DNA from 2 places in the Ligilactobacillus faecis genome. Region 1 is predicted to be linked to the other one. Evidence: predicted binding sites of a transcription regulator. Region 1 holds the regulator's gene; the other holds the start of a gene.
What was found. The regulator CtsR, encoded in region 1, represses protease genes until heat stress. The targets are predictions, from matches to a motif close to TTGGTCAAAAAAGGTCAAANA.

Region 1 (5,523 bases):
GATGATGGTGAAGTTTCAGCAAGCGACCTGACAGAACTGCCTTTGCGTGCGGTATTTAGTAAGTATATTTTGAAAAATCCGCTCGTATGGGCGATCACATTGACCTCAATGTCACTTTATTTAGTTCGTTATGGTGTCATGAGTTGGATCCCAAGTTTTCTAGTGCAGTCTAAGGGCTTTTCTGAAGTATTTGCTAAATGGCTCGTGGGGATCTTTGAGTTAGCAGCTGTACCGGGTGTGATCTTATTAGGAGCCTTATCTGATCTATTAAAAGATCGCCGGGCCTTGGTTTGTTTAGGTTGTGTTTTAGGCCTTTTTCTATGTTTGACGACCTACTTTTTTAGTACTAATAAAACATTGATCGTAGTCGATCTGCTTGTTATGGGAACATTGATCTATGCACCGTTGACATTAGTCGGGTTAATGGTCAATGAAGTCGTTCCTAAATTTGCAGTTGGGTCATCAACTGGTTTTATGGGCTTTTTCCAGTATATTTTTGGTGAGACGCTAGCAACCGCTTTGATCGGGATCTTAGTTGCCCACTATGGTTGGGTCGCAAGTAATACGATCTTGTATGTAGCCACTGGTAGTGCTTTTGTATTATTGTTATATATTATGCGACATGAGAAAAAATTACGTCAAAGAGTTGAACATACCAATTCCTAGGTAAATATAGTTTCAAATTTTTTAAAGATGGTTAAATTTGTGTTAAACTTAAAATATGTTTAGCAAATAGAGAAGTGGGTGGTGGAGATGGTTTGTCAAAGATGTGGGGCTAAAGGTCTAACAGATCAAAAATTATGCCCTAAATGTCAGCAAAAAGAAGCCAAAGCCATGATCGCTCAGCCATCTAATAAGCTATTTGTAGCGACCAAATTGATCTTTAAAGATATTTTCCGCTATGGTAAAAGTTTACGGCGGGCAGATTATTGGTATGGCACTTTAGGGCTCTTTTTGCTTGATAGTTTAGTTTATCTGTTAGTTCGTAGCTTAGATCAAGTCAAATGGCATTTATATTTGACGCAAAGTTTTCGTGTGTTACATTTATTGTCGGAGCTGACGAGTTATTTATTTACATTGATGCTCGTAGTGACTTTTTTTGTCAGTTTATCAGCTCAAGTTAGACGGCTCCACGATGCTGGGATCGCTAGTGGATGGGTCTTATTAGGTTTCTTTCCCCTTACGTTACCGATCTTATTAGTCTTACTATGTCAACCAGCTAAAAAAGGTGAGAATACATATTTGACTGAAAAGCAAAATAGTGTAGGCGCAGCTTTTTACCGGATGAAAGGTGCGATCGTGTTAGTTTTATTAGTCACGAGTTTGTTAGTCTTGCTGACGACACAAACAGCTAAGCGTATGTTCTTTCAGTGGCAACTCGAACAGGCTTTTGAACAGTTACAGACAAAAGGTCCTGAATATTTAGAATAGAGACGAAACGACCAGAACTAGTAGGTCGTTTTTGTTATAATAAAAATGTAAGCGTATTCTAAAATGGAGGGATGGTCATGTTTAAATTGAGTGAGTTATATCAGATCGAAGATGCTTTAAAAACGAGTGAATGTTTGACCAGTTATGAAATATTTCAAGCTTTAAAAGAGTTACGACTCTACGGAGCGTGTACGTTACGTGATCTAGGTTCTGTAGAAGCTAAATTGGCGCGTCTCCCCTTTGTCAAGGTACGTCCGGTAGGGCGGGGCCATCTTAGTTTAGAAAGATGGTAAGGAAGTCTTTACTAAATGTTAAAGATATGATATTTTCATTAAAACATTATTTTTAATACAAGGGGGAAAACTTATGCATCCAAGAATCGCGATCCCAGCAGATACACTGATCGAAGCTACTAATATCATCAATGAAAGAAACGCACCTTTTGCACCGCGACCAGCGATCGAAGCGATCGTTAAATCAGGAGGCGCACCAGTCATTTTACCGAGTGTTGCGCCAAAATTTGTTGATGATTACATCGATCTTTTTGATGGGATCGTTTTTGCCGGGGGCTTTGACGTTGACCCAACTTTCTTTGGTGAAGAACCACATTTGAAGTTAGGCATGACCTATCGCAAACGAGATATTTTTGAGATCGCGCTTTTGAAACGCGCATATGAAAAGGGGAAAGCGATCTTAGGGATCTGTCGGGGGATGCAGTTGATCAACGTTGCTTTAGGCGGAACTGTCTACCAAGATCTTTCTGAAAATAAGACGATCTATGTCAAGCATTCACAAGATGCTCCTGGAAACTTACCGTCGCATCATGCAAACGTCAGCGAAGATAGTCGCTTGTACCAATTAGTCGGTAAGCGTCCATATATCAATTCACGCCATCACCAAGCCTTAAAAGATATCGCGCCAGGCTTAAAAGTCGTTGCTCGAGCAGACGATGGTGTTGTTGAAGCGATCGAATCAAGTGCAAGTGATCAGATCTTAGGGCTACAATGGCATCCAGAAAATATGTATAAACATTATACTGATTCGCAAAACATTTTTGCTGATCTGATCGCGCGGGCTAACAAAGTCGCTCAAAATAATTAGTTCTTTTCAACAAAAGACTTTTATCTTCTCCTAAAAAGTAATATAATGATAGTTGTTTCCGGGAAATAGCTCAGTTTGGTAGAGCGCTACGTTCGGGACGTAGAGGTCGCAAGTTCAAATCCTGTTTTCCCGATCAACTAGCATAAAGTAGGGTCATGGTAAGGCATGACTCTTTTTGTGCTTGTTTGAGAAATTTGCGCTAATTCATTGCCAACAAAGGGCGAGAAAGTTTATAATAATAGTCAAAGTTAGTCAAACAGATCAAGGATAGGTTTTATGCAAAATCGTAATATTTCCGATATCATCGAAAGATATTTGAAGAGCATATTAGCAGACTCATCGAAGATCGAGATCAAACGCTCGGAAGTGGCTGATCAATTTGATTGTGTACCATCACAGATCAATTATGTGATCAAGACGCGTTTTACCTTACAAAATGGCTATCTAGTCGAAAGTAAACGCGGTGGTGGAGGTTATATTCGGATCGCCAAAGTCAACTTGATCAGTGATCCGAACCTCTTAGATGAGCTGATCGAATATGTTGGCGAAAGTATTAATGAAACAAAGGCATTTCAAATCATTCAAACGCTTTATGAAAATGAGTTATTGACGCATAAAGAGGCACATTTAGTTGCGTCAGCGATCGAAAAAAGTACGCTCGCATTATCTGACATAGCCTTAGAGGATGCGATCCGCGCAAAGATCTTGCGCAGTATTTTAAATCGTTTACGCTGTGCCGACCATTAAATAGAAAGAGGGGGATCTGATGGATTCAACATCTTATACACCAAGTGCGAATCGCGTACTGTTACTTGCACAAGAACAAGCAAATTATTTCAAACACCAAGCGATCGGAACGGAGCATTTGTTATTAGCATTAGCTCTGGAAGAAAATGGTGTTGCAGGTGAAGTATTGAAACAAGCGTTGATCAGCGCCGTTGATATTCGCGAAGAGATCGAACGCTTGGCTGGGTACGGAACTTTAAGACGTCAAGCCCCTGATAGTTATCTCCCATATTCGCCGAAGACAAAAGCGGTGCTAAACGAAGCTTTGCGCCAAGCAATGATGATGGGTTCCTCCAAGATCGGGACAGAGCACATCTTATTAGCTTTATTGAGCGATGAGACGCTCTTGTCTTCCCGGATCATTTACAGTTTAAATAGTGATATTCGGACGTTGCGTCAGTTATTATTACGCCAACTTGGTGTGACTGATCGCCAACGTCAAAGAATGGCAAAACGTGCTAATGAAGAAAAACACCGTTCCAAAACTGAGACGCTTGATGGCTTAGCACGGGATATGACGGCGATCGCCAAGGAAAAAGCGATCGATCCTGTCATCGGACGTGAAAACGAAGTCAAACGAGTCATCCAAGTTTTGAGTCGACGCACTAAAAACAATCCTGTCTTGTTAGGTGAACCAGGGGTCGGGAAGACTGCGGTAGCTGAAGGCCTAGCGCAAGCGATCGTTTCAGGCGATGTCCCTGAGAACTTACAGTCAAAACGCTTGATGATGCTTGATATGGGCTCACTTGTAGCTGGCACAAAATATCGCGGTGAATTTGAGGATCGTTTGAAGAAGATCTTAGAAGAAGTCTACCACGATGGCAATGTGATCTTATTTATCGATGAGATGCACACGTTGATCGGGGCTGGTGGCGCTGAAGGCGCGATCGACGCTTCTAATATTTTAAAACCAGCGTTAGCTCGAGGCGAAGTTCAAGTGATCGGAGCAACGACTTTAGATGAATACCAAAAGTATGTTGAATCTGATCCTGCTTTAGAACGCCGCTTTGCGACGATCATGGTCGATGAACCTGATCAAGCTCAAACGTTTGAGATCTTACAAGGGGTCCGTCCTCGTTATGAAGAACACCATAAAGTCAAGATCAGTGATGAAGCGCTCGATGCCGCCGTCAAATTGAGTACGCGCTATATCACGAAACGTTTCTTACCAGATAAGGCGATCGATCTGATGGATGAAGCGGCCGCGCGGTTAAGGATCGTCAATGCAGAAAAGAGCAACCAACTTTCACGCTCGCGGGCTAAGCTAAAAGACCTCGAAACTGAGTATGAAGCTGAGATCGTGGCAGAAAACTTCGATGAAGCAGCTCTTTTACGCAAGAAAGTCTTAAAGTTGCGCGAAAAGATCGAAAAATTGAATGCGCAACATGCTGAAAAAGAAGCCAAGAAAGAATACGAAGCAACAGTCACTGAAGAAGATGTCGCTGCTGTTGTGTCTGAATGGACAGGAGTTCCAGTCACACAATTGACGAAGACTGAAAGTCAACGTTTAGTCGGCTTAGAAAAGATCTTGCACCAACGGGTCGTTGGGCAAGAAGAAGCGATCAGCTCGATCTCAAAAGCGATCCGGCGCTCGCGGAGCGGCTTAAGTGACCCGACTCGTCCGATCGGCTCCTTTATGTTCTTAGGACCAACCGGGGTCGGTAAGACTGAGCTGGCTAAAGCTTTAGCCGAAGCGATGTTTGGTTCAGAAGACGCGATGATCCGGGTCGACATGAGTGAGTATATGGAAAAATACTCAACGAGTCGGTTAGTCGGTGCTCCTCCAGGTTACGTCGGTTATGATGAAGGCGGGCAACTTTCTGAAAAAGTCAGAAATAAGCCTTACTCTGTCGTATTACTAGACGAAGTCGAAAAAGCTCACCCAGATGTTTTCAACATCTTGTTACAAGTGTTAGATGATGGTTATTTGACAGATTCTAAAGGGCGGAAAGTCAACTTTAGAAATACGATCATCATCATGACTTCAAACTTAGGGGCGACAGCTTTACGCGATGAAAAATCAGTTGGTTTTGGCGCTGGCAATGTGATCGATGATTATGCAGCTATGTCAGCTAAGATCCGCGAATCGTTGAAGAAGAGCTTCAAACCAGAATTTTTGAACCGGATCGATGAAGTTGTGATCTTCCACTCGCTTGAAAAAGACGAATTACATCAGATCGTCAAGTTGATGGCCAAAGATATCGT
Region 2 (5,523 bases), 1.2 Mb from region 1:
AGATGATGAATCGTTATGGATTAAACGCTCGAATGACAGAAAGGCGCAGTGGTTATATCACCTATTTGAAAGAAGCAGAAAAGATCGCTGATTTTCTTTCTTTGATCGGAGCCACAAATGCGATGTTAAAATTTGAAGATATTCGGATCGTTCGTGATATGCGTAACTCAGTCAATCGGATCGTCAATTGCGAAAATGCGAATATGAACAAAGTGGCAGATGCCGCTAACCGACAGATCGAAAATATCCATTTTATCGAAGAGCAAGTTGGTTTAAATAGCCTGCCTCCAAAACTACAGGAGGTGGCACAGGCGCGTTTAGCTCATCCTGAAGTGAGTTTAAAAGAACTTGGTGAATACGTTGCTAGTGGACCGATCTCAAAATCAGGGGTCAATCATCGGCTACGGAAATTAAATGAATATGCACAAAAACTAAGGGCAGAGGTCGTATCATAAGGATACGGCCTTTTTGCTTGCAAAAATAAAGAAGACATAGTAATTTAATTACTAACTATCAAACGGATAGGATGTCACAATTAAAAAATACGAGGGGGAAAAGAGATGAAGTTTACTTATCGCGAATATATGTTTCATATCTTAAACGGGATCAGTATGGGCGTGATCGTAGCCTTGATCCCTTCAGCTTTATTGGGGCAATTGATGCAAGCTTTGAGTGGGATCTGGCCAGGATTTTCTAGCTCGATCTTAACGATCACGACCTTCAACATGAGTTTATTACCGGCCATGGCTGCTTTTAGTGTGGGGTATCTGTGTCAAATGAACATGGTCCAGATGAGCTCATTAGCTGGGGCGGCCATGGTCGGCTCAGGGGTCATGCACCAAACAGCACAAGGTTTTCTATTAGCCGGAACAGGCGACGTGATCAATACTGGGATAACGATCACCTTTGCAGTTTGGTTAGCACGATTAGTAGGGGAACGTTTCAAAAATTATACAGTCTTGTTACTACCGATCATTGTGATCGTCGGAGCTGGTGCTTTTGGCTTATTCACTTTACCATACGTTCAAGCCTTTACAGGTTTGATCGGAGCGGGGATCAAGACTTTTACCGAGCTCCAACCGCTTTTGATGGGAATTTTGATGGGGATCACCTTTGCTGTTTTGATCTGTTCACCGATCAGTTCAGTCGGGATCGCCACTGCGATCGGGATCACTGGTATTGCATCTGGGTCAGCTAATCTAGGGATCACAGCTGGAGCCTTTACGCTTGCGATCATGGGGAGTTCTGTTAATAGTCTCGGAACTGTGTTTGCTCATTTCTTAGGGACGCCAAAGCTTCAGATGGGAAATATGCTTGAAAAACCAAAACTTTTTTTGCCAGTGATCATCAGTGCTGGGATCATGGGTGGTTTAGGCGCACTATGCAATATTCAGGGAACAAAGATGAGTGCAGGTTTTGGTTTCAGTGGGTTAGTCGGACCTTTGGCGGCTTATCAAGCAATGCCGGCTGGTCTAGTTAGTGTGGGGCTGGTTACACTTCTATTTGTGATCTTGCCACTTATTTTAGGATATAGTTTACGTTATCTTTTTATTACACGGTTTAAATTATTCAGTGCAAATGATCTTTTGATCGAAACTAAATAAAAAAATGAGGTCACACCTTTGACCTCATTTCAGAACGTAGACAAACTCTATTCAAATCGGATAGAGTTTGTTTTTTTATGTATTTTTATAACTATATACTTTGAAATATACGAATATAACAGGGTTTTTCCCCAGTATTTTTACCAGTTTTTTTAGATTTAGGCACGCAAATATCAACCCGACTTTAGCTAGAATTTTATCAATTCCTACTTCTCGGGCGTATCTCAAGTTGTGATATTCTTTTGCCGAACCAAAATTTCTTTCGATCGTCTCCTTTCGCGCTTCATACTTTAATTTTGAGCCAGTTTGATGCCTGATATCCTCACATTTTTCCATACTATCTTGCCAAACATGACGAGCGATAACTCTTTGATGATTTTTACTTTGTGTACATTTGTGCAGTAAAGGACATTTTTCACAGATTGTAGGATCACTTTTATATTCACGATAACCACTTCGATTAGTTGTGGAGTACATTAAGATTTGATCGCCAGGACATAAATAACAATCATAATATTCATCATAAACAAAATCTTTGGGTCTAAGCGTACCAACTTTGCCCCTTGGGCGTTTATAAGGAAGAATGGGAATTATGCCTTGAGATAGTAAAAAGTGTGCGATCGTGGGTGTTTTATAGCCAGAATCAGCGATAATATATTGTGGGTCGTACTTCCGTACTTTTTCAAATATTTCAGGAAAAAGTTGCGTATCATGGATATTTCCCGCACCGACCACATAAGCTAAGAGCCACCCATTTTTATCACAGGCAGCTTGAACGTTATAGGCAAAAACCTGTTTGTGTTCACCCTTATGAAACCATCCACTATCAGGATCAGTTTTAGATATTTTTACTTGTCTAGTTTTTTTTTAGGTTTTTCTTCTTTTAAGGGTTTCTTTTGATGTTTAGCTCTATCTACATTTATTTCTTTTTCGAGATCTTCACTCATAAATTTTGACTTAGTTTCAATAACTTCAGTAGTATATTTACGGCTGTTAGCAGCAACTTTCAAATGAGTTCCATCAATAAAAATATCAGTTGTGTCGATAAGATCATTTTCTAAGCAGAGTTTCAAAATATGAGCAAAAATAGCTTCTATTACATGGCTTTCAGCAAATCTTCTTTTATAGTTTTTACCGTAAGTAGAGAAATGAGGGACAGGATCATTTAAACCTAGTCCTAGAAACCATCGATAAGCGACATTAACTTGAATTTCTTTGATCGTTTGACGCATAGAACGGATACCAAATAAATTTTGAATCAAAGGAATCTTTATGAGTAGTACAGGGTCAAGACTAGGACGACCGTTATTTTTACAATAGGAATCTTCGACAAGATCATAAATAAAAGAGAAATCAATAATTTGATCAATTTTACGGAGTAAATGATCTTTTGGGACCAAATCATCTAGAGAAGTACGAGCATATTCACGGCGTTTGAGATTGGGATCACTCTTGCGAAGCATGACAAATACCTCCGTAATCGTTTTCTTTAATTATACAAAAAAAGTCACCAGAGCACATACTCTGATGACTTAGTCTACATTCTGAAATGAGGTCACACCTTTGACCTCATTTTTTTTATTATTTGATCTTCTTTTTATTTTTCATGATCCCATCGATCAGCCCATAGTCGACTGCTTGTTGAGCCGTCATGAAATTATCACGTTCAGTATCACGATCGATCGTTTCGATATCTTGACCAGAATGTTCAGCTAAGATCTCGTTGATCAATTTACGTGTCTTCAAGATATGTTCAGCTGCGATCTGGATCTCAGTTGATTGACCTTGAGCGCCACCTAAAGGTTGGTGGATCATGATCTCTGAGTTAGGTAGAGCAAAACGTTTGCCTTTAGCCCCAGCTGTTGCTAAAACGGAAGCCATTGAAGCTGCCATCCCCATCACGATCGTTTGAACGTCAGCATTTACAAAATTCATTGTATCGTAGATCGCAAGGCCAGCCGAAACAGAACCACCTGGAGAATTGATATACATATAGATATCTTTTTCGGAATCTTGGGCATCAAGGAAAAGCAATTGTGCGATGATCGCATTAGCCATATCGTCGTTGACTTCACCTGAGACCATGATGATCCGATCTTTTAATAAACGCGAATAAATATCATAAGCGCGTTCCCCTTGTGAGGATTGCTCGATGACTGTAGGAACTAAATTCATAATGAGAACCTCCGCAAATATAATATTGTCGTAATTGACTACGTAATGCTATTTTAACTTATTGGTCAAAAATGGTCAAACAATTAACTATATCTTTTTAAGACCTCGATATGTAAAAAATCCCGTACTCGATCAAAGTACGGGATCAATGGTTCGATTTTCTTCTGATGCATCACCTGGGAGTCGAACCCAGATTACAAGAACCGGAATCTTGCGTGCGATCCATTACACTAGCGATGCGTACTTTATTATATTAAAATATATTCAAGGAAATTACAAGTAAAATTTTTTAGAAAGGCTAAAAAAATGAGATTGCAACAACAAAACAAGCTGCAACAAAGGCAATTGCCTAAGCTAGTTATGAATCAAAAAATGCAACAATCGATCCAAATGCTGAAATTCAATGCAAGTGAATTGAATGAATATTTGACTCAGGTCGAATTGGAAAATCCTTTTATCAAAGTTTCAAATCAACATGTTGGTGTCAGTTCAGTCAAAGATCAAGTTGATCTTTTGAGTTTTGTGCCTGATAAAAAGACGCAATCATTATTTGATTATTTAATGGATCAAGTCAATCTGACGATGCGAAAGACGATCTTGCGTGACTGGGTCGTTTATTTTATTCAACATTTAGATCAAAATGGTTATTTGAAACTAGATACAGCCAAGCTCGTTTCAGAAGGCAAGCTCGATCAAACGACTTTAGATGATGCTTTAACTTTACTTTGGCGTTTAGATCCGCCAGGTGTCGGAGCACGTGATCTACGAGAATGCTTATTATTACAATTAGAAAATGAAGGTGATCGCACAGATCTTGCATATCAGATCGTTTGTAATGATTTTGATGACTTAGTACAACATGCTTGGGAAAAAATAGCCCAAAAATATGCTTTGACGTTAGCCGAAGTTGATGATATCCTGACGCAGATAAAAAATTTATCAGCAGCGCCAGGAAAAGCGTATGATCAAACTGAGATCAATTATATCGCTCCTGATCTGGTCGTGACAAAAAAAGAAGACAGATACGTAGTTGAACCAACTAAATTATTGTGCCCTCAGATCACATTTCGCAAAGAATATTATGATAGTTTAGTAGGAAGTTTAGATCAAACAGTTGTAAAATATCTCCAAGAAAAGAAAAAACAATATGCAACATTACTAGCCGAATTAGAGGCTAGACAAAATACAGTCGCGCGGGTCGGGCAAGAGATCGTTTCACGGCAACACGAATTTTTTGCTAATAAAGAACACCCCCTAAGGCCTTTGTTGTTGCGAGATATTGCTCAAAAGCTCCAATTACATGAGTCAACGATCAGTCGAGCTGTCAATGGTAAGTATCTTCAAAGTGATTTTGGGATCTTTGAACTACGGAGTTTCTTTTCACATGTCGTTAGCTATACAGAAACAGGAGAAGCGATCGGAGTTGAGCCGATCTATACACGCTTGCGTCAGATCGTGGCAACTGAAAATAAGCAAAAGCCACTTTCAGATCAAAAAATTGCTATGCAACTTGCACATGATGGACTAAAAGTGTCCCGTAGAACAGTTGCAAAATATCGTGAAAAGTTAAATATCCCAGCGTCAAGCCAGAGAAAACGTTTTTAAAAAATAATTTTTATTAGAATTGAAATTCGGAAATTGTTCCTTTTTTGGCTTATTTAAATCGGTGTTTTGAGCGAAAGTTCGGTCCTTGTTGCTTTGTAAACAAATAAAGCAAAATAAATTTCGGATAACCACTAAAAAT

Region 2: clpP (ATP-dependent Clp endopeptidase proteolytic subunit ClpP) is a predicted target of CtsR. The motif match lies at 3,841-3,861, and genes of this name have one in related genera.

What each region holds. Positions count from the first base shown of each region.
Region 1 covers NZ_CP123639.1:428,614-434,136, reverse strand. Annotated here, with positions in the region: gene QFX10_RS02360 (MFS transporter) at 1-666, shown strand, start outside; gene QFX10_RS02355 (DUF805 domain-containing protein) at 754-1,431, shown strand; gene QFX10_RS02350 (hypothetical protein) at 1,509-1,724, shown strand; gene QFX10_RS02345 (gamma-glutamyl-gamma-aminobutyrate hydrolase family protein) at 1,798-2,532, shown strand; tRNA gene QFX10_RS02340 (tRNA-Pro) at 2,592-2,665, shown strand; gene QFX10_RS02335 (CtsR family transcriptional regulator) at 2,809-3,279, shown strand; gene QFX10_RS02330 (ATP-dependent Clp protease ATP-binding subunit) at 3,299-5,523, shown strand, end outside.
Region 2 covers NZ_CP123639.1:1,624,481-1,630,003, forward strand. Annotated here, with positions in the region: gene whiA (DNA-binding protein WhiA) at 1-455, shown strand, start outside; gene QFX10_RS07400 (PTS sugar transporter subunit IIC) at 561-1,604, shown strand; partial or broken gene QFX10_RS07405 (IS1182 family transposase) at 1,652-3,067, opposite strand; gene clpP (ATP-dependent Clp endopeptidase proteolytic subunit ClpP) at 3,186-3,779, opposite strand; gene rpoN (RNA polymerase factor sigma-54) at 4,086-5,384, shown strand.